3 regions of the Ferdinandcohnia salidurans genome follow, and region 3 is predicted to be linked to each of the others. Evidence: riboswitches for the same ligand, from Rfam matches in the RefSeq annotation. Region 3 holds a riboswitch; each other region holds the start of a gene.
What was found. Region 3 has a riboswitch for cobalamin ahead of ACFSFW_RS13075 (ribonucleoside-diphosphate reductase subunit alpha). Riboswitches for the same ligand answer to the same signal wherever they lie in the genome.

Region 1 (8,185 bases), on a different contig from region 3:
TAACAACTAAAGCATTGAAAATAGTCAATTTGTTGGAGTGGAAGGCTAAACTGAGCCCATTGTGAACCATTCCAATAATACCCGTAGATCGAATCTTGAGTCGTCTGACTCATCCATACCCAGTACGTCGTGCCATTCTTTAACCATACGTATGTGCACGTATTCATACATGGCTTGACGGTATTCGCATCAATCACAACGCTGGTTCCAGGTGGATTAATTGGCTTAGTTGGATTAATTGCTGGAGGGCTGGCAGGTAAGCCTAGTGGTCCTTGGGTAGTCGTCGGCATCGGTTGCTGTTGTGGAAACGATGGATTAGTTGTCGGTGTGTAAGGTGGCATGTAAGGTGGTACATAAGGGGGCATCGTCTGGGGATAAGGTGGTGGCTGATTTAACTGCTGCAATGCTTGACCTAACATATTGGATATCCAACCCATATTCTGTCCTGAACTCGGTCCCATTGGCCCAAATGGCGGCAACTGGGACATATTCATATTTCGTCTATGTCTCGAATGGTTATAAACCCACATCTTCTTTACACCTCCTCAATCAAAAATATCATGACAATACACCATATTCTATGTGTCAAGTATGATTTTGTCATATTGTCTACATGGATGTGTGCGTAATTTTAATACCTACCCCTAACTAGATTCTTAAATCCTGATAATCGACAAAATTCGGGGCGTCACTGTGACAATAATAAACTGCTTTTTGATGCATTTGTACATACTGTTAAACTTCCAAAATGTGGTATATTTATGATAGGATAACTATGTAAAGGGGGGAAACATGTAAATGTATCTGTCTGAGTTAGAGGTTGAAAAACTCTCAGACGCACAAGTGACCAAGCTTATATTTTCGGATATTGAAGATGATTTCGCGAACGGAGATTGTATATTGGTGGCAGGTAGCAGTAAAGCCGTTAAATATCGCGTACCAAAAGCAGTAGAATTATATAAGCAAGGTAGAGCCAGTAAACTATTGTTTTCAGGTGGTGTGAAGTGGAAGGAAAGTGATCACTCAGAAGCTGTTTCGATGAAAAGAGAAGCCATAGCGTTAGGGGCTTCCGAAAAAGATATACTAATTGAGGATCAGTCATTGCACACACTAGAAAATGTATTAGCCTCTCTATTCGTATTAAACAGAGAATTTCACCTATATAGGATCAAACGAATATTGGTAGTAACGACATCTTACCATATGAAACGATTACATCTGACATTACAAACATATATGCCTAGTTGGATCTCCTACACGTTATGTCCTGCTGATGATGCTTTCACCAGAAAGGATAACTGGTTTTTAACCGATTTAGGAAGAAAACGTGTACGAGATGAGGCTGCAAAACTAATAAAATACGTTAAACAAGGTGCATTGCGTGACATGAAAGTAGATTTGTAAATCGCTCACATATAAGGTGTACTAAGAACAAAGGGAACTTTAATAATAGGAAGTTCCCTTTATTATGAAGAAATACAACAAACTTGAAAAGTACAATGAAAAATATTAAGGATAAGTTCGGAAAAGAAAGTATTAAGTTTGAACAGGCGATATTTGAAAAGTTTCGTACCATTTATGGTGGGTCAAGGAACCTATCCCTCTGACCCATCGACAAAATTCGGGGCGTCACTGTGACAATAATAAATATTCCAAATCACTCTGTAAATACTAACCAATATATATGCTATAGTAAATAAGCCATTGAACAATCAAACTGGCATTATGATAAGAAGAGAGACGTGATGAGCCTTGCTAGATTTTTTACAACTTGGTATTCGAAAAGAGATTAACCATACATTGAAGTCATTAGGTATCGTGGAACCAACTCCGATACAAGAACGGACAATTCCATCCGTACTTGAGGGGAAGGATGTGATTGCAAAAGCACAAACGGGAACAGGAAAGACGTTGGCTTTTGTTCTACCGATTCTTGAAAAGATTGATGTGCACGAGTCGGATGTGCAAGCACTTATTTTAACTCCAACAAGAGAATTAGCTCAGCAAATTTCAAAAGAAATTAAGAAAATGATGGAAAACGTAGAGGGTATCAATGTGTTAGCTGTGTACGGTGGTCAGGATGTTGAGCATCAATTAAAAAAGCTGAAAGGTGCACAGCATATTGTCGTGGCAACGCCTGGTCGGTTATTAGATCATATTCGCCGTGGAACGATTGATCTGTCATCGATTAGGATGCTTGTGTTAGATGAAGCCGACCAAATGTTACATATGGGTTTTCTTCCAGAGGTAGATGACATCATTAAAGAAACATTTCCTTCTAGACAAACCATGCTGTTTTCTGCAACAATGCCTAACGAAATTAAATCTCTTGCCAAAAAATATATGAACGAGCCAGAGTTAATCGAAGTGAAAGCAAAAAAAGTAACGGTGGAAGAGATTAAACAAGTTGTGATTGAAACCACTGACCGGAGAAAACAAGCAACGTTGTTGCATTTAATCGAAGAACATCGTCCATTTTTAGCGATCATATTCTGTCGTACAAAAGTTCGTGCGAAAAAGCTGCACGAGGCATTGATTGCTAACGGATATGATTCAGACGAGTTGCATGGTGATTTAACACAGTCCAAACGCGAAAAAGCGATGAAACGATTTCGTGAAGCGAAAACACAGTTTTTAGTTGCCACAGACGTTGCTGCAAGGGGACTGGATGTTGAAGGGGTAACACATGTCTTTAACTATGACATCCCACAAGATGTGGAAAGCTATGTTCACCGGATTGGACGGACTGGCCGTGCAGGTGGCGACGGGGTTGCCTATACTTTAGTGGCTCCAAAGGATATGGAGTTCCTACGAATGATTGAAAAAGGGATTCATCAAAAATTCGAGCTACAAGTGATTAAGGGCATAAGTATCCCTGATCGTGAGGATTATGAGAGAGCAAGTGAGCAAAAAAACGAAAATAAACGCTCTGAAGGTAGTAGAAGAGACAGAAAGAAGGCTGCACCATTTTCTTCAAATAGAAAGTCTAATGATAGGCAATCCAAAAGCAATTCAACGAGAGGTAGAAGGCGTACTCGCTAAAAAGTGAATGTACAAAATGGGTGCCTTACCCCTAAGACTGGTAAGGCATCAAATTCAGGAGGAACACCTATGTTACAAAAACAAATGAAAAAATACATTTCATCAGAGTTAATGAGTGAAGAGAAACAAGTTGCAGTATTTCAAGAGGAAAAAGAGTACATAGAAAGATATGAATTAATTTCACATGACGTTACATTAATCGAAAAGGATCCTACTACACGTTTCCGTGAAGCTTACATAGAAAGATGTGATAAAGAAACAGAAGAAACACTCTCTAAAGAATCATTTGGTTTCTTAGAACACCCGATTGACTACCTAGAAAAACACAAGAATGAATTTCTATACTTTGAATCAAAGTGGTTGGAACTAATCGGCGTGGATGCAATTGCGTTTGAAGTGAATGATGTATTTGGAACATACGATGTCATGGTAGGATTGAAGCTACAGAAGAAGTTCGAGTCACCTCTTAAAGAAAACTTAAGAAAAGAATTACGTGGAGATGAAGCAAAATTTGTGTTGATGTTTAACCAAGGTGATGGCTTATGGGACTTGAATTTCGCTTTGAATTACGTGAATGGGTTTAAAGAGGAGATGTCATTAGAAGAAGCATATCGGCTAATTTATCGATTTTTATTTACACTAGTAGAGAGAACGGAAGAAGGAAACAGCGACGTAATTTAAGTGTTAAATTAGTGATGGGACCAAATGAACTTTTGGTTCCTTAGCTTTGCTCCTATTTACAAAACATTAGGGGTGTATTATAATTTTGCAGAATACAAAAAAATGAATATTTCGCAAATAGGTTTCTTACCATTCTTCTAATAAGAGAATGTAAGACTAAGAGGGAAGTTGGTGTAAGTCCAACACGGTCCCGCCACTGTAAGCGAGGAGGAAGGTTATAAGATCCACTGTGTTTTTTACATGGGAAGGAGTAACCGACCGTTGATTCGCAAGTCAGGAGACCTGCCTATTTTGTTTTTTAAGCTTCCTCGAGGAAAGGAACGTTTAAAGTGCAGATAAATTATCATATGATACTATATTTGTTATAGTAGGATTGCTTTATTGGAGTTCTATAGCAAATAACTTTTATTATGCCTTTACGAAACGCTCTTCCTGTGGAATGGCGTTTTTTTGTGTTCAAAATTAGAAGGGGGAAAAAAGAATGAAGGAAATGTTGAAAAAATGGGGTCTGTTAAGTCTTATTTTTCTTTTTACCATGGGTATCGTTTCAGGCTGTGGTACACAAGACGAAGAGGCTCAAGATGAGAAGGATCCAAAAACCGTTGAACAAGCTGAAGGGGAGAATGCCAATCAAGAGTTCCCTATCACAATTATAGACAGTGCTGATCGAGAAGTTACAATTGATGAAGAACCTGAATCAATTGTCTCCATTCAGGCAAGTAATACAGAAATTGCATTTGCCCTTGGTTTAGGAGAAAAAATTATTGGAGTTTCTGATTACGATAATTACCCATCAGAAGCACTTGAAATTCAAAAAGTAGGTGCACAGGATATCAATGCAGAATTGGTTCTTTCACTTCTTCCTGATCTAGCACTAGTTACAGATTATCATTACAATACACATCCTGACATATTAAAACAGTTTGAAGATGCAGGAATTGATGTGATTGTCGTTGGAAGTGCTTCATCCTTTGAGGATGCGTATCAACATATTGAAATGATTGGGAAAGCTACAGGAACTGTGACTGAGGCAACCGAAATTGTAACAAATATGAAGCAACGTTTTGACGAAATCAAGGAAAAAGCTTCAACAATAACAGATAAAAAGAAAGTCTGGGTTGAGGTTTCACCTGCGCCTGATATTTTTACAACAGGAACAAATACATTTATGCATGAAATGTTCGAGGCCATTCAAGCAACGAATGCAGCAGAGGAGCATGAAGGATGGGTACAATTAACAGAGGAGGAAATTGTACAATTAAATCCTGATGTCATCATTACAACGTATGGCTACTACATAGATAATCCAACTGAAGAAGTATTTGGGCGTGAAGGCTGGTCTGAAGTTCCTGCAGTTAAAAATAAACAGGTCTTTGATGTTGATAACGATACGGTTACTAGACCAGGTCCTCGGTTAATTGAAGGAGTCGAGACTCTTGCGAAGCTTATTTATCCGGAAGTTTTTAATAAATAACGTTATTTGGTTATATATTCTAAGCGGAGGGTTTGTACTTAGTACAGCCCTCCTTGGCATATTCGTTAGTAGTGTCCAAGTGCCTATTCCAACCATATTACATATTGTACTAGACAAAACCTTTGGTTGGGGGTGGCTTAATGAGATTGCTAGAAATGAAGAGATGATTATTTGGAACATCCGAATACCGAGGGTATTGCTGGCCTTTTTTGTTGGTGCATCCCTTGGGTTAGCGGGTGCTGCATTCCAAGGATTATTACGTAATCCATTAGCGGATCCATATACAATCGGGGTTTCATCTGGTGCATCTCTTGGTGCAGTTTTTGTTTTATTTTTTCAGTTTACGATCTTTGGGTTAGGAAACTTTACTCTTCCCATTGTTGCGATAGTAGGTGGTTTTGTTTCACTACTTATTGTATTCGGACTTGTTCGATTGAGTAGTCGAAGCTTAGCGATTGAAACAATAATATTAGCGGGGATCATTGTTAGTTCCTTTATTGGAGCAGTTGTTTCCCTCATTATTTCATTAAGCGACCAAGATTCAATGACTCAAATTATCTATTGGTTATATGGCAGTGTAGGACTGAGAGGCTGGAGTCATGTTCAATTGATTCTTCCGTTTATGTTGTGCGGTTCCTTTATTTTGTTCTACCATTACCGGGAGTTGAATGCGTTAGCACTTGGGGAGGATGCGGCAGATCATATTGGGGTTGATGTGAAGAAGGGAAAGTTTTATATCTTAATTGGAGCCTCTTTATTAACCGGTTCAGCTGTAGCCGTGTCTGGATCAATTGGATTTGTAGGGCTTGTCATTCCACATGTAGTACGTATTGTAACGGGTCCAAATCATCGCCATGTACTACCACTTTCACTACTGATAGGCGGAGCATTCCTTATTTTAGCTGATTTAGTATCAAGAAGTATTATTGCTCCACAAGAGTTGCCAATTGGTGTTGTTACAGCTCTAATAGGTGCACCGGTTTTTGCACTATTATTAATCAGAGAAAGAGTTGGAGGGGAACGTAGATGATTACAGTTAACAATTTAGTTGGCGGATATACGAATTCCCCTATTATTAATGGATTAAATCTTGAGATTCATCAAGGTGAATTTTTTGCGCTTCTTGGTCCAAATGGAAGTGGAAAAACAACCCTGTTTAAACTGATAACTGGGCAATTGCCGATTATAAATGGTGAAGTTTTCCTTTCTGGTAAAGAAATTTCAACTCTTTCAAAGCTTGAGAAGGCTAAAAAAATGGCTGTTCTTACTCAGGAGGCGAAGGTTTCATTTGATTATACTGTGGAAGAAATTGTGAGTCTAGGGCGTTATCCACACCAGAAAGGTTTATTCAAACAGCTATCCCGAGTAGATTGGAACGTCATTGAAGAGGCCATGGAATTAACGAATATAAGTGAATTTCGAAAAACTCCATTCCGAATGATTAGTGGTGGTGAGAAGCAAAGGGTGTTATTAGCGAAGGCATTGGCACAAGAACCTGAGATTTTGCTTTTAGATGAGCCAACGAATCATTTAGATGTGAAACACACATTCCAAATGTTGGATTTATTAAAAGAACGGCAGCAAAGCATGGGGTTAACAATTTTCTCCATTTTGCATGATTTAAATGTTGCTTCTCAATATGCAGATCGGATTGCCATGCTTTATAAGGGACGTTTTTTAGAAGTTGGAGATGTTAACAATTTCAGAAAGACAGACCAACTAAAGAAGGTGTATGAAGTCGATATTAAGCTTGGGTCTCATCCGACAATTCCAAAACCACAACTACTTATGACACCAGGCTATCATCAAGCACAACCTCGTTCACGTTTTGAAAATTCTTATAAGATTCTTCAAACGAAGGAGTATATCCACATTCAATTTGATCAACCTTTACGAACATTATCCAATGGGGTCATCGGTGATGGGATTCAATGGTTGAAGCATTTTTGTAATTTTCATGTTGAAAAGAATTATAATTGCTCAGAGCCTGACCGTGATTTGCGAAATTGGATGACAAAGTACTCTATTCCTTATGAACAAGCTGTTGGAATGATGACAGCTGTTCAATTAGAAGATGTTGTCATTCGGCATGAAGAATTTGAAGGTATTCAGATGCTGGCCGTTGTAACTGCGGGTACAGGAAATGCTGTTGATATTACGAGTCGTTCACATTCTAAGGCGAAACAAACAATAGGTACAATCAACATCATGCTTTTCATAGATTCACATTTTACAGATGGTGCACTTGTAAATGCCTTTATGTCAGCTACAGAAGCGAAAACAAAAGCGTTACTAGACATGAATATTAAAGATCCACACTCCAACACCATTGCAACTGGTACATCAACGGATTCACTACTTCTAGGTGTTACACAACAAGGGGATAAAACACCATACGCAGGTTCAGGAACCATTGTTGGAAAAGGCATTGGTCGAATTGTGTATGATGCAACAAAAGAAGCAATCCAAAAGTATTTACAAAGAGTCGCAAACTAAAAAAGGTGGGGGAGTAAATGAGCGATCGACGTATTGTAATTGCAGGTACTGGCAGTGGGGTTGGAAAAACAACATTAACAATTGGGATTATGTCAGCATTAATCAAACGTGGTCTAAGCGTACAAGGCTTTAAATGTGGTCCTGACTATATTGACCCATCCTATCATACAGCTGTAACAGAACGAGTGTCACGTAATTTAGATAGCTGGATGCTCACCCATGAAAGAGTTTTGGATATTTTCACACATGGAAATCGTGATGCTGATATTTCAATTATAGAAGGAGTTATGGGGTTCTTTGATGGGAAAAGTCCGGAAACAAATGAAGGTAGTACAGCAGAGATTAGTATCATAACGAAAAGTCCTGTATTGCTTGTAGTGAATTGTGAAAGTATGGCTCGAAGTGCAGCAGCAATTGTGAAGGGTTTTCAATTGTTTGCAGAAGGACCAAATATTGTTGGAGTTATTGCAAACAAAGTGGGGAGCGAGGGAC
Region 2 (8,185 bases), on a different contig from region 3:
GAAACAGCAAGTGTTCCAGGAACAGATGGAAAGTATTATTTAAAGAGCGAACAATTTCTTGTAGAAGTTTACGAGAAGGGCAAGGAAAAAGAAGTATTTGATAAAGCGATTGAACTTGCCGGAAATGCGATGGTAGTAAAAAACTATCAAACAGATGTTACTTTATTCGAACGTACAGATGAAATTATTCCGGGAGTGGAACCAGAATTAAAAGAAGTTAAATCTCACGAAATCCGAGTAAATGAACCATTAAAGCATGATCATTATGCAGTCTATCAAGTTGACTATAAATTAAATGAATTTAGCACGATGTCCTTTACAATGGTAGACAAAGAGACGAATCAGGAATTTGGTTCAATTACCATTAACTTAAGAGATCCGCAAGATAAATATGATTTAGGTAACGGATATTCAATCGAGTTGGCAAGCTATTTCCCTGATTTCTTTTTTAATGATGAAGGGGAACCTGCCACAAAAACAAAAATACCGAATAACCCAGCATTTGTATTTAAAATGTATGCTCCAGATAAACCAGAAGGAGAAATCAGTTTCGTAGCTATTCAGCAAAATATCGAGCCTGTGGGTGAGAATAAGTATAAAATGGCGTTTTCTGGTATTGATATGAAGAATGTATCTGGATTAACTGTCAGAAGAGACTTTACATTATGGTTACTTGCTTTGGGTGGTGCAATATTTATGATTGGTGTTATTCAAGGATCATACTGGCACCATCGTCGGATTTGGATTCAGCGAAAGAATAATGAAGTTATTGTTGCTGGACATACAAATAAAAACTGGTTTGGTTTGAAAAATGAAATTCGTTATGTTTTGGCTGATACGGGAATCGCCGAACCTATCGATCAAGTTGATGCGAAAAATAAGGAAAATAAGGAAAATAAGGAGGGATAAAAATGGCTGAATTAAGTTCAAATTTGCTATATGCTGCTTTTTTTCTCTATCTTGTGGCAACGTTTGTCTTTGGTGGAGCGATTCGAGATAAAAAAAGTTCAAATGGGTATAACCGCTGGTCCCATATCGGGATTTCTATTACAATCATTGGATTTGCTGCACAGTTAGGCTATTTTTTTACCCGATGGATTGCAGCTGGACATGCACCAGTTAGTAACCTATTTGAATTTATTACATTTTTCGGAATGATGCTAGTCCTAGCGTTTATTATTATTTACTTTATATATAAAACAAGTATTTTAGGACTGTTTACTTTACCGATTGCATTATTAGTTATTGCTTATGGAAGTATGTTTTCAAGAGAGATCTCTCCATTAATTCCAGCTTTACAAAGTGATTGGCTCCACATTCACGTAACGACTGCTGCATTAGGGCAAGCAATTCTTTCAATAAGTTTTGTCGCAGGTATCCTTTATCTTTTAAAAAGTGTGGATCAGTCTATCAAGAGCAAGGAAACATTTTGGTTAGAATTTGTTATGTATATATTAGTGGTTGTTGTTGGATTCGTAGCCATTTCGACCGCATTTGGTGCGATGAAATATGAATCAGTGTTTTCATGGGTGGATAAAGACAACGTTGAAGCTGAGATGGTATACAAATTACCTGCTTTGGTAGTACCTAATGAAGGCGAATTACTGACAGATGGTAAGTTTTCTAGCGGGATTGAATTACCTGCCTTATTAAGTGCTAGAAAAGTAAATACATTACTTTGGTCAATTATTTCAGGATCTATTCTATATGGATTACTTCGTTTAATTTTACGTAAACGTGTAGGTGCCGCTTTACAGCCTTTAACAAGAAGATTAAATTTAGACTTAACTGATGAAATTGGTTATCGTTCTGTAGCAATAGGATTCCCAGTATTCACGTTAGGCGCGTTAATTTTTGCTATGATTTGGGCGCAAATTGCATGGACTCGCTTCTGGGGCTGGGACCCTAAAGAGGTATGGGCACTTATTACTTGGCTCTTCTATGCAGCATTTTTACACTTGAGGCTTTCAAAAGGCTGGCATGGTAAAAAATCTGCGTGGCTTGCGGTCGTTGGATTCTTCATTATTATGTTTAATACTATATTTGTAAATTTAGTTATTGCTGGTTTACACTCATATGCATAAGAAAAAAAGCCTTCATCATTTGATGAAGGCTTTTTTATCTAACATTTTTTGTGTCGAATTATCGACTTTTCCCTCATTGGATAAACTAGTGTGATATATGTTATAGCAAATTATGAAATTTTTATGTACGATAGTGATGTAGAGAAATATTCTTTCGGAAAGAAAATGGAGGAATAAGAAAATGGAAAATGAAGCGAAAATTTTAGTTGTCGATGATGAAGAAAGAATTCGTCGTTTACTTAAAATGTATTTAGAAAGAGAAAATTATGCAATTGAAGAAGCGGAAAATGGAAATATTGCCTTAGAAAAGGCTATGAAAAATGATTATGATCTCATTTTACTAGACCTCATGATGCCAGAAAAAGATGGAATTGAGGTATGTCGCGAATTGCGTGAGAAGAAATCAACTCCGATTATTATGCTTACTGCTAAAGGAGAAGAAGTAAACCGCGTGCAAGGCTTTGAAGTCGGTACTGATGATTATATAGTAAAGCCATTTAGTCCAAGAGAAGTTGTTCTTCGAGTAAAAGCTTTACTAAGAAGGGCATCACTTACAACCTATCTTCAAACTGAAACAACGGCTAAGGATGTTATCGTGTTTCCACATCTAACAATTGATAATGATGCACACCGTGTGCTTGCAGATGGCAAGGAAGTGGGCTTAACACCGAAGGAATATGAACTCTTATGCTTTTTAGCAAAATCACCTGACAAAGTATTTGATCGTGAACAATTGTTAAAAGAAGTATGGCATTACGAATTCTTTGGTGATCTTCGTACTGTAGATACACATGTTAAACGCTTACGTGAAAAGTTAAATAAAGTGTCTCAGGATGCGGCGAAAATGATAGTAACTGTATGGGGCGTTGGGTATAAATTTGAGGTTGGCCAAGAATGAAATTTTGGAGAAGTGTAGTAGGAAAACTATGGGCAACCATTCTTTTACTGTTTTCCTTTGTGTTATTTGTTTTAACGGTACTATTCATGGAGTACTTTGAGAATTACCATATTCAAGAAGCTGAAAGAAGCTTAACTCAACTTGCTGCAAATATTGCTGTTATTATGGAGCAGCATGAGGATAAAGATGTAGCAAGGAACCTTGCTTGGGAGCTTGTGAATGATGAAACAAAGGTTATTATTGCGGCAGACGAAAACACGTTATGGGTATCTCCTGATCGAACGGCTGTACCAACCATTCCTGTTACAGTTATTACAGAAGACCCAGATCTTAGACGTGTTATTACAAACGACCAAAACGCAAGCAAAAAGATAAAACTAACAGAAAGTGGAAAAACTCCTCAAGAGCAAAGACAAGAACTATTTGTGGTTGGGGCCCCTCTTCACATCGAAAATGATCAGATGGGTGCTGTTTTTCTTTATCAATCCTTAGATGTAGTTCAAAAGACTACCAAGGATACTACTCAATTCATAATATTGGCTGCAGGTATCGGAATTGTCCTTACAACAGTATTTGCCTTCTTTCTATTAACGCGTATTACAGCTCCATTGCGTAAAATGAGGGAAGCTGCTACCGAAGTAGCTAAAGGGAAATTTGATACGAAGGTTCCTATACTTACTCATGACGAAATTGGCGCTTTAGGAATGGCGCTAAACCAAATGGGAAGGCAGTTAAAGTATAATATAAATGCCCTTAATCAAGAGAAAGAGCAGCTTGCAAGCATATTAAACAGTATGGCCGACGGAGTTATCACTTTAAATCGTGATGGAACGATATTGATAACAAACCCACCTGCGGAACGCTTTTTGCAAGCTTGGTATTACCAACAAGGTATGTATCAGGACGTTGGTCAAGAGCTTCCACCAGAAGTCAAGGATTTATTTCAACGTTCCGTTTCATTTGAAAAGGAGCAATTTATTGAAATTAGTCTTCAAGGTAGAACATGGGTTATTTTAATGAGTCCACTTTACAATCAGACGTATATTAGGGGTGCCGTTGCGGTCCTTCGCGATATGACGGAGGAAAGACGTTTGGACAAGCTACGTGAAGATTTTATTGCTAATGTTTCTCACGAACTGCGAACTCCGATCGCAATGCTCCAGGGCTATAGTGAAGCAATTATGGATGACATAGCGAGTTCCGAGGAAGAGCGAAAGGAAATTACCAAAGTCATCTATGATGAGTCATTACGAATGGGTAGACTTGTTAACGAGTTATTAGATTTGGCTAGAATGCAATCAGGGAATATTACCTTAAATAAAGAAAAAGTTGACTTCGATACCCTTATTAGTCGGGTGATTCGGAAATTCCAAGGTTTAGCTAAGGATAACCAAATAACGTTAACTGCTACAAAGGTAGACGACATTGGTGAGATTTATATAGACTCTGATCGTATTGAGCAAGTTTTTACAAACTTAATTGATAATGCAATTAGACATACCGATGAAAATGGTCAGGTTGACGTACATGTTACTGGTCAAGAAACTTCAATAAAAGTTGATATTAAGGATACGGGTTCTGGAATTCCAGAAGAAGATTTACCTTTTGTATTTGAACGGTTCTATAAGGCGGATAAGGCCAGAACAAGAGGGAAATCTGGTACTGGTTTAGGGCTTGCGATTGTAAAAAACATTATTAGTGCACATAACGGGAATATCTCGGTCCATAGTAAGCTTGGTGAAGGAACGACATTTACTTTCGTAATCCCTCGAAAAAGTGAGTAATTTGAAAAAACGTGGCGAAGATTCTTGTTCCATAAGAAACAATTTCCTTGTAAAAGAAAAATTCTTCTTGTAATATAGGGATTGTTAAATAGAAAATTAAATAATTTATTGAATTTTAGGTGTCAGAGAATGTTGTATTTGATTCTTTAAATAAAGGATTAAAAAGGAGGATGAAGAGGACCGAGAATTTCAAGGCGGCGCAGCTTTGAGTACCGGAGCGTATGCAGTTAATACGTGAGGAACGGAAAAGCAAGCCAACACAGAAATTCGAAGCGTCATATTCACCGCACTTTTTAAACATCCTCTCTAAGACTTAAAAGGGAATCTGGTGTGAATCCAGAACTGCCCCCGCAACTGTAAAAGTGGACGAAATGAGAAGAACCACTGTATGACTGGATGGCGAATGCTGTTCAACATATGGGAAGGACTCAAAGTAGGACGAAGCTTAAGTCAGTAGACCTGCCTAATTCATTTCTTTTTTAATTCTCCGGGGTGCGAGAATTAGCATTAAAACACCATGCTTTTTTGTTGTTTTCCTGTTATATCTTTAAAGCTCACCCCAAGGGTGAGCTTTTATTATTTTATTCCGCAGAAGAAGGACACTTCTACGAAATAAAATAATAGCCTCCGGCAGATGCCACGATTTTTCAAAGGAAATTTTTCGATCTGTAAGATCAAAGACTAAGAACGCCACATCCTGTGGCAACGTCTTTATGACCCACTTCCTGTGGGCCTAAAAATTGGGCGCAAATACGCCAAGGCGCATTTGATTCGATGTTAGGTGCATAAAACACTTATTCATACACATATTTTAACAAAAGGGGAGCTAGAAACATGAAAAAACTATTAGTTGCTTTACTATCATTGGGAATTTTATTTGGATGCAGCAATGACCCATCTACAAATGAATCTTCCAACAACAACACATCAGAAACTGTAGATAAAGAAGAAACAGCAGAGATTGTAACAGTTGTTATCTCCAAAAACAATGGTGAAGAAATCATTGAAGAAAAAGAAATTGAAATTGAATCTGGAAAAGAAGTTACCGTTATGGACGTCATGCAAGCAAACTTTGACGTCGAAACACAATTCGATGGTGCTTTTGTTGCCAGCATTAATGGCGTTGCAGGAAGCGAAGAAGAAAAGACATCATGGTTTTATTCTGTTAATGGTGAAGAAGCCATGGTAGGAGCTAATGAATACCAATTAGAGCCTGAAGATAAGGTCGAATTCGATCTCCATAAGTGGGAATAATGAATTTATCTGTTAAAAACTTAACGCTCTTATCGATGCTAATCGCCTTGTCTGTTGTGGGTCGAATTACATTTACATTCCTTCCGAATGTCCAGCCTATGACTGCGATTATCGTGATAACTAGCTTATTTTTGGGTCCAATCTATGGTATGGTTGTTGCTGTTTTCGGTTCTGTATTATCGAATCTTGTAATGGGTATGGGTTTATGGACCATTGGACAAATCGTTGCATGGGGGATAATTGGGTTAATTAGTGGGGCTTTACGGAAGTATCGTGATCGAATTCCTGTCATTTTATTAGCCATCTATGCAGTATTTTGTGGTTTCTTATATGGATTTGTTATCTCAATCCCTCTTTATTTATTCTCGGGTAAGTTCCTAGCCTATTACCTAGCTGGATTACCATTCGATATGAGTCACGCAATTGGGAATGGAGTATTTTTTCTCATTCTGTATCCAATCCTGAGACTACTATTCTTAAAAAATGTAACAATTGCAAAGTAAGGAAGAATATTACCAAAATATTCTTCCTTTTTTTATTAATTCATACTATATTGGGAGTGTAACTTTTTTTATTAATCATTCGACTAATGAAATGAACGGGAGGATTTGCAAATGGATTCCTTGTTTGAGGAACTATATGAAAAGTATCATCACGATGTCTTCTCCTTCTTATTTTATATGGTAAAAAATCGTGAACAAGCTGAAGATCTCGTTCAGGAAGTTTATATAAGAGTTTTAAAATCATATGATAGATTCGAAGGGAAAAGTAGTGAAAAAACATGGTTATTTTCAATTGCAAGGCATGTTGCGATTGACTCGTTCCGGAAACAAAAAGGGTGGAAACAGCGAATAATGGATTCCTTTGATTGGAGTCGCCAAGAGGTAAGAGACTTTGCTCCACTTCCGGAAGAAATAGCGTTGCAAAATGAGCAGGTACAAATGATGTACCGTTGCTTGGAAAACTGTACGACCGACCAGCGTATCGTGCTTATTTTACGATATATCCAATCACTTTCAATTGCAGAGACTGCTGAAACTCTAGGATGGACGGAGAGTAAGGTAAAGACAACTCAGCATAGAGGTCTAAAGGTCTTAAAGAAGTATATGGAGGAATCAGGCGTAAAGGAGGGTATAGATGATGAAAAATTCAAAGTGGAGTGATGAACAACTCGAGCAGATGCTATCGCAAATGCCAGGAATAAAAGACAAACGGAAACCACAAGAGATTTATCAAAATATAACCCTTAAGATGAATAAGAAAAAGAGAAAAATGTGGCTTGTTCCTACCCTTGCATCTGCAGCAGCAGTGCTTCTATTATTCATCTTAGCTCCTTCTTTCATTAATAATATGAATAGTTCAAGCTCAGACTCAGCTGAAATGGCAAGGGAAAATACGAATATTGCTATGGATTCTGAAAACAGAGAAGCAGCATCAAAGGATGCATCATTTAACACACTAGAAAAAGCAGAGGAACCACAACAAAATGAAGAGGCTGGAATATTTTCATTTGAGGAACAACCAAGCAATAGTTACACTGTAAATAGTGTAGGGGAAAACGAAGTCCTTCTCACATATGGTGTGTATTTGGGCGGTGTAATGTTTCCTTCTGTAGTTTCAGTAATCGTCGAATCTAATGGGGAAAATGTTGTTGAACAATGGCAAAAGACAGTTCCAAGAGTAAATGAGGCTATTCGCAAAAACAAAGAATGGGGCATTGATGAAATTTCGAATTCATATTTTGAAGATTTTTCAGAAGTTGTAACGAAAGACAATTCAAAGGCAGTAAGGGTGGACGTAAATAACTCGATTAATACTGAGTCATTTGCTACTGCTGAAGCTGCAGAATTTTCACATACGATTAGTTCGTTCCGTTATCTGTTAGAAGACTATCAACATGTTGAACTTTTCCAAAATAATCAACAAGGAATTACTATAGGGCAATCTGGTATCATTGAAAATAATATTGATGTTGAGAAAGATACAAAAAAGGCATACCTTTATTATGTAAATGATCATTCAGACCGCAAAATTTTAGCTTTAACTTATGAAGATTTTAATACGATTGAACAAGCGCTGGAAGCAATGAAAGCGGAGGCTAATCAAGGGGATTATACCCTGCATCCACCAATCATATCTGAAATTAAACAAATTAAAGCAAATGG
Region 3 (8,185 bases):
CTGATATCATCCTTACAGATGATAATTTCGCTACAATTGTATCAGCTGTAGAACATGGAAGAAACATCTACCAAAATATCAAGAAATCAATTTTATTTTTACTCTCTTGTAATCTAGGAGAAATTACTGCGTTATTCATTGGTATTTTACTTGGCTTACCCGCTCCATTAACAGCCGTACAAATTCTATGGGTGAATCTAATTACAGATACCCTTCCCGCAATTGCGTTAGGGATGGATCCTGATGATCCCGATGTGATGAAGGAAAAACCGCGAGATCCAAAGGAAAGCATCTTTTCCAAGGGGAGTGGAAGCTTCACCGTATTGAATGGGTTATTAATTGGTTTTATTACCTTATTTGCATTTGTAGAAGGCCTACGTTTCTATTCTGGTGCAAGCTCAGTTTTTTCAATTGATTATAGTAACATTACAGCAGATGCATTAATTCACGCTCAAACAATGGCGTTTATTACATTAAGTATTTCTCAATTATTTCACTCTCTCAATCTCAGAAGTCGTAAGAAATCGATTTTTAAGGTGGGACTATTTACAAATAAATACTTAATCGCCGCAATTTGTTTAGGTATTGCCATTCAAGTGGGGCTTGTCTATATCCCGTTCTTCAACAATGTATTTGGCATTCATTTTCTTACAGGCAAGGATTGGCTTCTCATTCTTGGACTATCAATTGTACCTGTTATAGGAAATGAATTTATGAAGGTATGGAAACGAATATTTTCTGCTTAAACGTTCAAGAAGGTCTAGTGCATGATATTTCAGCACTAGGCCTATTTTTCTTGAACCCGCATTTTAAGTTAGGCATATGTTACAAAGAGGTGGTGGTTTATATTGAATCGGTTATTTCTTGTAGCATTTTTGCTTATTATTACGGGCGTATTTGTAGCCTCCAACATTTATACTTTGATCCCCATATATCAAAGCATTTCAGATTCCATCGAGATCACAAATGAAAAAGCGGTGCTTGGAGGGAGCATTTTTTCATTTTTTTATGCGATAGGGTTACTAACCTTTGGTCCACTTTCTGAAAGGGTAGGTAGAAAAAAAGTAATCGTCTCTGGCTTATTCTTCTCAATTGTTACGACCTGGTTCGTTGGTTTTTCCTTTAATGAGGTAAGTCTATATGTTTTTCGAGGATTGCAAGGGATTGCTCTTGGAAGCTTTGCACCGGTTGCGTTCGCCTATACATTTGAAATATTTCCAGTGCGACATCAAACCCTAGTTCTTGCCCTTATCAATAGCGGTTTTTTAATTGCAGGAATCCTTGGGCAGCTCATGAGCTCAAGTATCACTTATTTTTATGGGTGGGAGTATGTTTTTTATAGTTATGCTGGGATCTATCTTGTCCTTTTTATAGGTAGTCTGTTTATATACCCCAGTGTACCAGTTATGAAAAAGGCAGATGCCTCTCTCTTACAAGACTTTTATAAAATTATAAAAAACCCTTCATTAGTCATATGCTATATAATCACTTTTTCAATTTTGCTTTCCTTTATTTCATTTTATGATGGTATCGGTCAGTTCTTAAATGAACTGCATGGGGTCGACGAACAGACATTATTCAAGATCAGGGCAATTGGCCTTATTGGTGCTTCTCTATCGCTATTCACGGGAAAATTAGTTCAACAATTCGGTGACCGGCGAACATTATTAATTGGATTAAGTTTAGCTACCACTAGTCTTATTTGTCTTTTAATGTCCAGTAGACCAGGAGTTATCGCTGTTTTAAGCATACCTTTTGTTGCTTCAATCTCATTGCTCTTCCCTTCGATTATATCCCTAGTAGGCAAATTGGGGGAACACGCACGTGGTTCCGCTATTTCATTATATTCTTTTACATTATTAACCGGCGCTAGCTTTGGTCCAATTATAGCCTCAGCTTTAGATTTTCCTATTTTACTAGTAAGCCTTATTGGAGTGTTTATCATCAACATAGCCTTAAGCATGCCTATGAAAAAGGGTACCACTAGACAGTGATACCCTTTTGACTATTAACTCGTTCTGCTACAACTTCGGCAAAGCGTTCGAACCGAGGTTCATCGATTCGCTGTGGAGTTAATTCAATTTTTAAGGTCGCCGCTAACTTCGAGTGTACATAAAGCATATCGCGAAATTCATCAACCGCCCCACAAAAATTCGGATAGCATTGGTCTCCAGTACCAAAAACCCCTGTTACAATACCATTTGTAGGGCTGTTCTCAATGGCTCGATAAAGCCGAAGCATTTCGTGCGGAATTTCCCCATTCCCCCATGTATAGGTCCCTATGATCATGACATCAAATGATCCTAATTCGTAATAAGGAAAGTGTTCCACCTGATAGACGTAACACTCAGTTGTATACCTTCTCATATAATGGTTGATGATTTTTGCTGTTTCCTCTGTATTACCTGTAATTGATGTATAGACAATGGCGACTCTCATACTTATAGTTCATCAAATCCATTGGATTGGGATACCTTTGTATACGTCCGTGATTTTTGCTCGAAGAAGTCAGATTTGGTATCATTCATCATCTCGTCACTAAATACCTGAATCCATGGCATTGGGTTTTCTTTTTCTTCATATAGGTTTTGAAACCCAAGTTGGCGGAAGCGCTTGTTCGCAAGGTACTCGACATACTCTTCAAATTCACGTAAATCGATTCCATCAATGTCTTTTAAAATATAGCGTGCCCACTCTTTTTCAAGCTCCACTGCCTGTCCAATTGATTTATAAACATACTCTTTGTTCTCTTCGGTATTCAATTCTGGGTTCTCTGATAAAAGAATTCGAACAAATTGTGCAATGAAATATGCATGCTGCATTTCATCCCTTTGAATATAGCTAATCATTGTACTAGTCTTAAGCATTTTTTGTTGCCTAGCTAGATTATAGAAAAAGGCAAACCCTGCATAAAAATAAATGCCTTCTAGATTAATCGAATTAATTGCTAACTTAAATAAGTTTTCCGGAGTTGGATGTTCCCTAAAACCTTCGTAAGCCTCTAAAATCAATTGATTCCTTTTTCGGACAATTGGGTCTTCCTTCGCCTGATTAAAACGGTCCTTTTGTTCGGGTAAAGGCACAAGCGAGCTCAGAATATAAGAATATGATTCATTATGAACGGCTTCCTGTTGCGAAATCACTGCAAAAATGGCTTTAAAACTAGAGTCCGTCACATAATCCATTACCTGGTTCATTGTCGGTGTTTGCAAACTATCTAATGACGCTAGTTGCGTGTTGATTCGTAAAAACACATCCTTTTCAATAGAACTTAGTTGGTCCCATTGTTTGATGTCATCCTGCATATTGATTTCTTGTGCTTTCCAAAAATTTGATAGCAAGGTTTGATAGAGTGTATACATTTGTGGATATGCGATATCGTTCCAATTCAGTAGTCCCGAGGTTTCCCCATTAATGATTCCCGTTGATTTATTCGGAAACTCTGGATTAAACAATTTTATTTTTGTTAATGGCTGATTACTCGTCATTAGCTCCATTCCCCCTTAACTATGGCATAGTTCACATTCTTCAATTTCTGCTTGTGACGTGCTTCTCACATAATACGTTGTCTTAAGTCCTTGTCTCCAAGCCTCTAAATGAAGCTGTAAAAGATCCTTTGCTTTAATGTCATGTCTCACATACAAATTGAAGCTAATTCCCTGGTCGATATGACGTTGGCGAGCTGCATTTTGTCTAATGCTCCAAACCTGATCCACCTCATGACGTGCTTTTCGATAAAACTCATACGTCTTATGATTGATATCAGGTGCGGTAACTTTAAATTTAAAATTCTTTTTTTCCTCCGCATATTCAGCCGCATAGATTGGGTCAATTCCATCTGTGGAACCTCCGATTTTAGCTGTCGATGAATTTGGCGCCACAGCCATTAGCCAGCCATTGCGCACACCATGTTTTGATATATTTTCTTGAAGCATACTCCATCGTTCCGACGAATACTTTCTGCGAGTAAAATAGATGCCCGATTCCCATTCAGAACCTTTAAATTTACTATAGGCTCCTTTTTCCTTCGCTAGCTCCATCGATGATTTGATTGCATGATAAGCAATTGCTTCATATAGTTCATCTGCATATTGAACAGCCTCATCAGATTCCCAATAAATACCCTTTAATGCTAAAAGATGATGCCAACCAAAGGTACCTAATCCTACTGCTCGAAACTTCTTATTTGTGAGGTCAGCTTGTTTTACCGATATCGTATTTAAATCGACAACATTATCAAGCATCCTAACCTGGATTCGAATTAGTCGTTCAAGGACATTGTCTCCGATAGCTCTTGGTAGATTAACAGATGAGAGATTACAAACCACAAAATCACCTGGTTTTCGAATGATCACAATATTTCCTTCATCGTCGATATACTCTTTCGTAATCGCTGTTGCTGACATATTTTGCGCGATTTCTGTACATAAATTACTGCAAAAAATCGAGGTTCGTCCTGTTCCTAAAAGGTGTTTGTTAGGGTTCTGGCGATTTACTTGATCGCGATAAAACATGTAAGGTGTTCCTGTTTCTAATTGAGCAATCATGATCCTTGCCATGACATCCATAGCGCGATAGGATTTACGTGGTAAAAGTGGATGACTCACAGCTTCCAAGTATTTTTCAGTGAAGTATTTTTCATCCTCTTCATCGTAAAAATCCTCGAGACCTAATGGGTTTCCGTTCTCATCTTTCCAACCCATGATTTGTTTTACTTCATGTGGACAAAAAGTGTGCCACTCCCCAATACTTCTGCCGTTCTCATCTACCTCTTGTAACTTCTCCATAAACAAATCAGGTACGGAAACCCCTGTAAAAATATCGTGTGCCTTACGACGTTCGTCTCCATTATTTGTTTTTAAGTCTAGAAAACCGTTCATAATATCTTTGTGGAAAAGGTCTAAATAGATGGCAATTGCTCCTTGGCGTTGTCCTAATTGATCAACACTTACTGCTGTATCATTGATAAGGCGAATCCATGGAACGATCCCAGAAGAATTCCCTTTGAATTTCTTTATGTCGGAGCCTAACGCGCGAACCTTGCCATAATATACGCCAATTCCGCCACCATCTTTTGATAATCTAGCAATATCCCAGTTGTTTAAATAAATGCCATCAAGTGAGTCTTCAACAGTATCAATGAAACAAGAGGACAACTGACCAAAACTTTTACCTGCATTTGATAGAGTTGGAGTGGCTACTGTCATATATAAATTACTTAATGCCCAATAGGCTTCTTTCACATAAGTAAGACGAACTTCCGTTACCTCATGCTGCATTAATGTCATCGCGATTATCATGAATCGCTCTTGTGGAAGTTCATAAATATTTCGTTCGTAATCCCTTGCAAGATAGCGATCCGCTAATAAAAACAAACCAATGTATGTAAATAAATGATCTTTAGAAGGATCAATGACTTCTCCTAGTTCAAGTATTTCTTCCTTAGAATAAGAGTTTATTAATTCATTAGAATATATTCCTCTTGATGTTAGTTCCTGTAGCAACTCATGCAAATTGCCGTATTTTAGAGCACTATTGTAATTTCTATTAGTTGCAGCTTTTTCATACAATTCATTTAAATAGAGATTAGCCGCTAAATATGTCCAGTTGGGTTGATCCATGGCAATTTTGTTTAAGGAATAAAAAAGTGCATGCTGGTTTGCTTCAAATGTAGTGACATTCATTCCCTGCAGTTTGTTTCGAATTTCGGTCGTGTCGAGCTGGTAGGTACTTTCTGCATATTCAAGCGAGTGTAAAACTGAATCCAATTCCCCTTGTGTTGTAATATTCATCTATTTCTCTCCCTTAACGTTTTTTTCGTTATAATAAAAAAATCCGCCCAATTGAATTGAGCGGATGAAACGATAACATCAAGAGAGCACATGAGTTGCCCTACCTGTCGCCATCGTTTCATCTTCCCAATCCCCGAAGAAGGTGAAACATCTTAAGAAAAGACAGGTCTCCTGACTAATGCGTCACTCTACTTTGAACCCTTCCCATATAAGCACCTTTATTTAAGTTATCTTATACAGTGGCCTGTTCATTTCGTCAGCATTTACAGTTGCGGGGGCAGTTCTGGATTTTCACCAGATTCCCTTTTAAGCACAAATGGCATCTTTTTCCCAAGGCTAAACACAATATGTAGTTGTTAATATTCAAAATCTATCAATATATACTATTACAATTAATAATAAGGGACACCTACCTATTTAGCAAGACAAAAATTGACAATTATTTCTCGAGAAATAATACCTTGTACTTTTTCTCGAGGGGAAAGAGTGTATGATATCTTTAGTAAATAGAAATCATAGTGTAGGGCAACTTACTTATTAAAAAAAGGAGTGTTTTGTGAATGAAAGGACAAGCGACACCTTATTTAATGTTTAATGGGAATGCGAAAGAAGCTTTGGAATATTATCAGGAAATATTTGAGGGCGAAATATTGGATGTTCAAACATATGCTAAGGCAGGTTATGAAACACAGGACTGGGCTAATGACCGACTTATTCATGGTAAATTCAAAAAGAATGAATTCTTACTAATGGTATCAGATGACTCTCCCGACCATAGTGTAACATTTGGAAACAATATCTCTTTAGTTATAGAATTTGAAAGTGAAGAAGAAATTACGAAAACTTATAATGACCTAATGCAAAAGGGCACTGTGTTCATGGAGTTACAGGATACATTTTGGGGTGCAAAATATGCAAAAGTAAAGGACCCATTCGGGATCATATGGGACTTAAACTATGAAAAGAAGTAAAGGAAATTCCCCTAGCATCTAGGGGAATTGTTTTTATTTCTTCCATTCATGTTTTAGCAGCCCATAAAAGTACATATCAAATCGCTTCCCGTCACGCTCTAGAAATTCTCTTGAGGTACCTTCTCTAACAAATCCTAACTTTTCATATAAGGCGATGGCCCTCTCATTGTACTGAAAAACGGTTAATTGGATTCTATGAAGATTTAACTCTTGGAAAGCAAAATCCAAAACGAGTTGCATGGCTTCATATCCAAGCCCTCGATTACGGTTTCCTTCTCCACCTATTGCGATTGCAAGCCATGCATTTCGATGTGGCCAAATAATGCTGTCAATGTCCACAAATCCAACTAATTTATCAGTCTCCAATTCTTTAATCCCAAACACAAACTCTTTCTCGTTTTTCTGCTCAACCCACTCTTTAAAAGCAGACGGATGTTTTGGGAAGGACGGTAAAGTATCTAGATTTCTAAGAAACTCTTGATCCTCATACCAACTTACAATGGTTGGTACGTCATCTTCTTTAATTCTGACAAGCTGAACCTTTTTTCCTTTTAACAAATTGTACGTAATCATTCGAATTACTCCCTTATTTTTACTAAGAGAGTAATTCAACGTTTTTTGTAAAAATCCTTTAGAAATTATTTCTTTTCAAAAAATGAGGTTTGACTACCGAGGTCACCACCTTTCGTTAGATTACGAGGGATTTTGTGTGTTTTTTCTAGGATAAGTGTGTAATTTCGATCTATTGCCTTTTTATATCGAAGTAGTACGAGTGCACTTATAACGGATTGAAGGGCATATAAAGAAGAATAATAGAGTAGATTTAATGTAGTGTCCGTTAGCAGAAAGATTCCAATCAAGATGACTAGTTGGGTGAAGAAAACTTTTTTAGATTTTAAAATGACTCCAAAAGCTAAAGTAATGATTCCAGTAATCTCTAAAAATACATAGGGTTCCATATGGTCTACCTCCTTTTGATACTTTCATTATCCATTGAAAAGGTTGCAAAAACTTTGACTTGAATCAAATTTTCGAAAAAAAAGTTCAAATTAAAAAGCAGTGAGAAGGAAACAAATGTTTTTCTCACTGCTTGCTATTATTGGACTTTATTATAGTCCTCAATTCATTCTATTAAGCTGTTTTTCTTCTGATTACATAGAGGAGGCCAGCAGCTACAAGGATTAGCGCGAGTCCAACCACTAACATGTTAGCCATATTTGTAGCTGTTATCGGAAGTTTTTTCCCTCCATTAGAATTCTTCGAGTCAGAATCTTTTACAGTTGAGTCATTTGTATCAGAATCTTTCACTTCAGAACCTGGAACTTCCTTAGACTCTTCAACTTCTAACACTCCAAATGTACTAAAGTGATCGGTAGTAGCAGTAATTTTTCCATCATTGTATTCGCCACCGACCAATTCCCA

Region 1: another riboswitch for cobalamin. It lies ahead of ACFSFW_RS23660 (ABC transporter substrate-binding protein); the one in region 3 lies ahead of ACFSFW_RS13075 (ribonucleoside-diphosphate reductase subunit alpha).
Region 2: another riboswitch for cobalamin. It lies ahead of ACFSFW_RS01130 (DUF4430 domain-containing protein); the one in region 3 lies ahead of ACFSFW_RS13075 (ribonucleoside-diphosphate reductase subunit alpha).

The regions. Positions count from the first base shown of each region.
Region 1 covers NZ_JBHUEK010000034.1:279,913-288,097, reverse strand. The annotation lists gene ACFSFW_RS23680 (hypothetical protein) at 1-530, opposite strand, end outside; gene ACFSFW_RS23675 (YdcF family protein) at 799-1,404, shown strand; gene ACFSFW_RS23670 (DEAD/DEAH box helicase) at 1,753-3,042, shown strand; gene ACFSFW_RS23665 (branched-chain amino acid aminotransferase) at 3,112-3,723, shown strand; cobalamin riboswitch at 3,826-4,027, shown strand; gene ACFSFW_RS23660 (ABC transporter substrate-binding protein) at 4,205-5,197, shown strand; gene ACFSFW_RS23655 (FecCD family ABC transporter permease) at 5,160-6,227, shown strand; gene ACFSFW_RS23650 (adenosylcobinamide amidohydrolase) at 6,224-7,693, shown strand; gene ACFSFW_RS23645 (cobyrinic acid a,c-diamide synthase CobB) at 7,711-8,185, shown strand, end outside.
Region 2 covers NZ_JBHUEK010000004.1:142,681-150,865, forward strand. The annotation lists gene resB (cytochrome c biogenesis protein ResB) at 1-909, shown strand, start outside; gene ccsB (c-type cytochrome biogenesis protein CcsB) at 912-2,084, shown strand; gene ACFSFW_RS01120 (response regulator transcription factor) at 2,266-2,982, shown strand; gene ACFSFW_RS01125 (ATP-binding protein) at 2,979-4,766, shown strand; cobalamin riboswitch at 5,045-5,247, shown strand; gene ACFSFW_RS01130 (DUF4430 domain-containing protein) at 5,601-6,020, shown strand; gene ACFSFW_RS01135 (ECF transporter S component) at 6,020-6,523, shown strand; gene sigX (RNA polymerase sigma factor SigX) at 6,635-7,183, shown strand; gene ACFSFW_RS01145 (hypothetical protein) at 7,161-8,185, shown strand, end outside.
Region 3 covers NZ_JBHUEK010000020.1:19,419-27,603, reverse strand. The annotation lists gene ACFSFW_RS13095 (cation-translocating P-type ATPase) at 1-746, shown strand, start outside; gene ACFSFW_RS13090 (MFS transporter) at 849-1,994, shown strand; gene ACFSFW_RS13085 (flavodoxin domain-containing protein) at 1,984-2,439, opposite strand; gene ACFSFW_RS13080 (ribonucleotide-diphosphate reductase subunit beta) at 2,442-3,488, opposite strand; gene ACFSFW_RS13075 (ribonucleoside-diphosphate reductase subunit alpha) at 3,504-5,792, opposite strand; cobalamin riboswitch at 5,937-6,134, opposite strand; gene ACFSFW_RS13070 (VOC family protein) at 6,353-6,763, shown strand; gene ACFSFW_RS13065 (GNAT family N-acetyltransferase) at 6,797-7,336, opposite strand; gene ACFSFW_RS13060 (hypothetical protein) at 7,402-7,722, opposite strand; gene ACFSFW_RS13055 (5'-nucleotidase C-terminal domain-containing protein) at 7,895-8,185, opposite strand, start outside.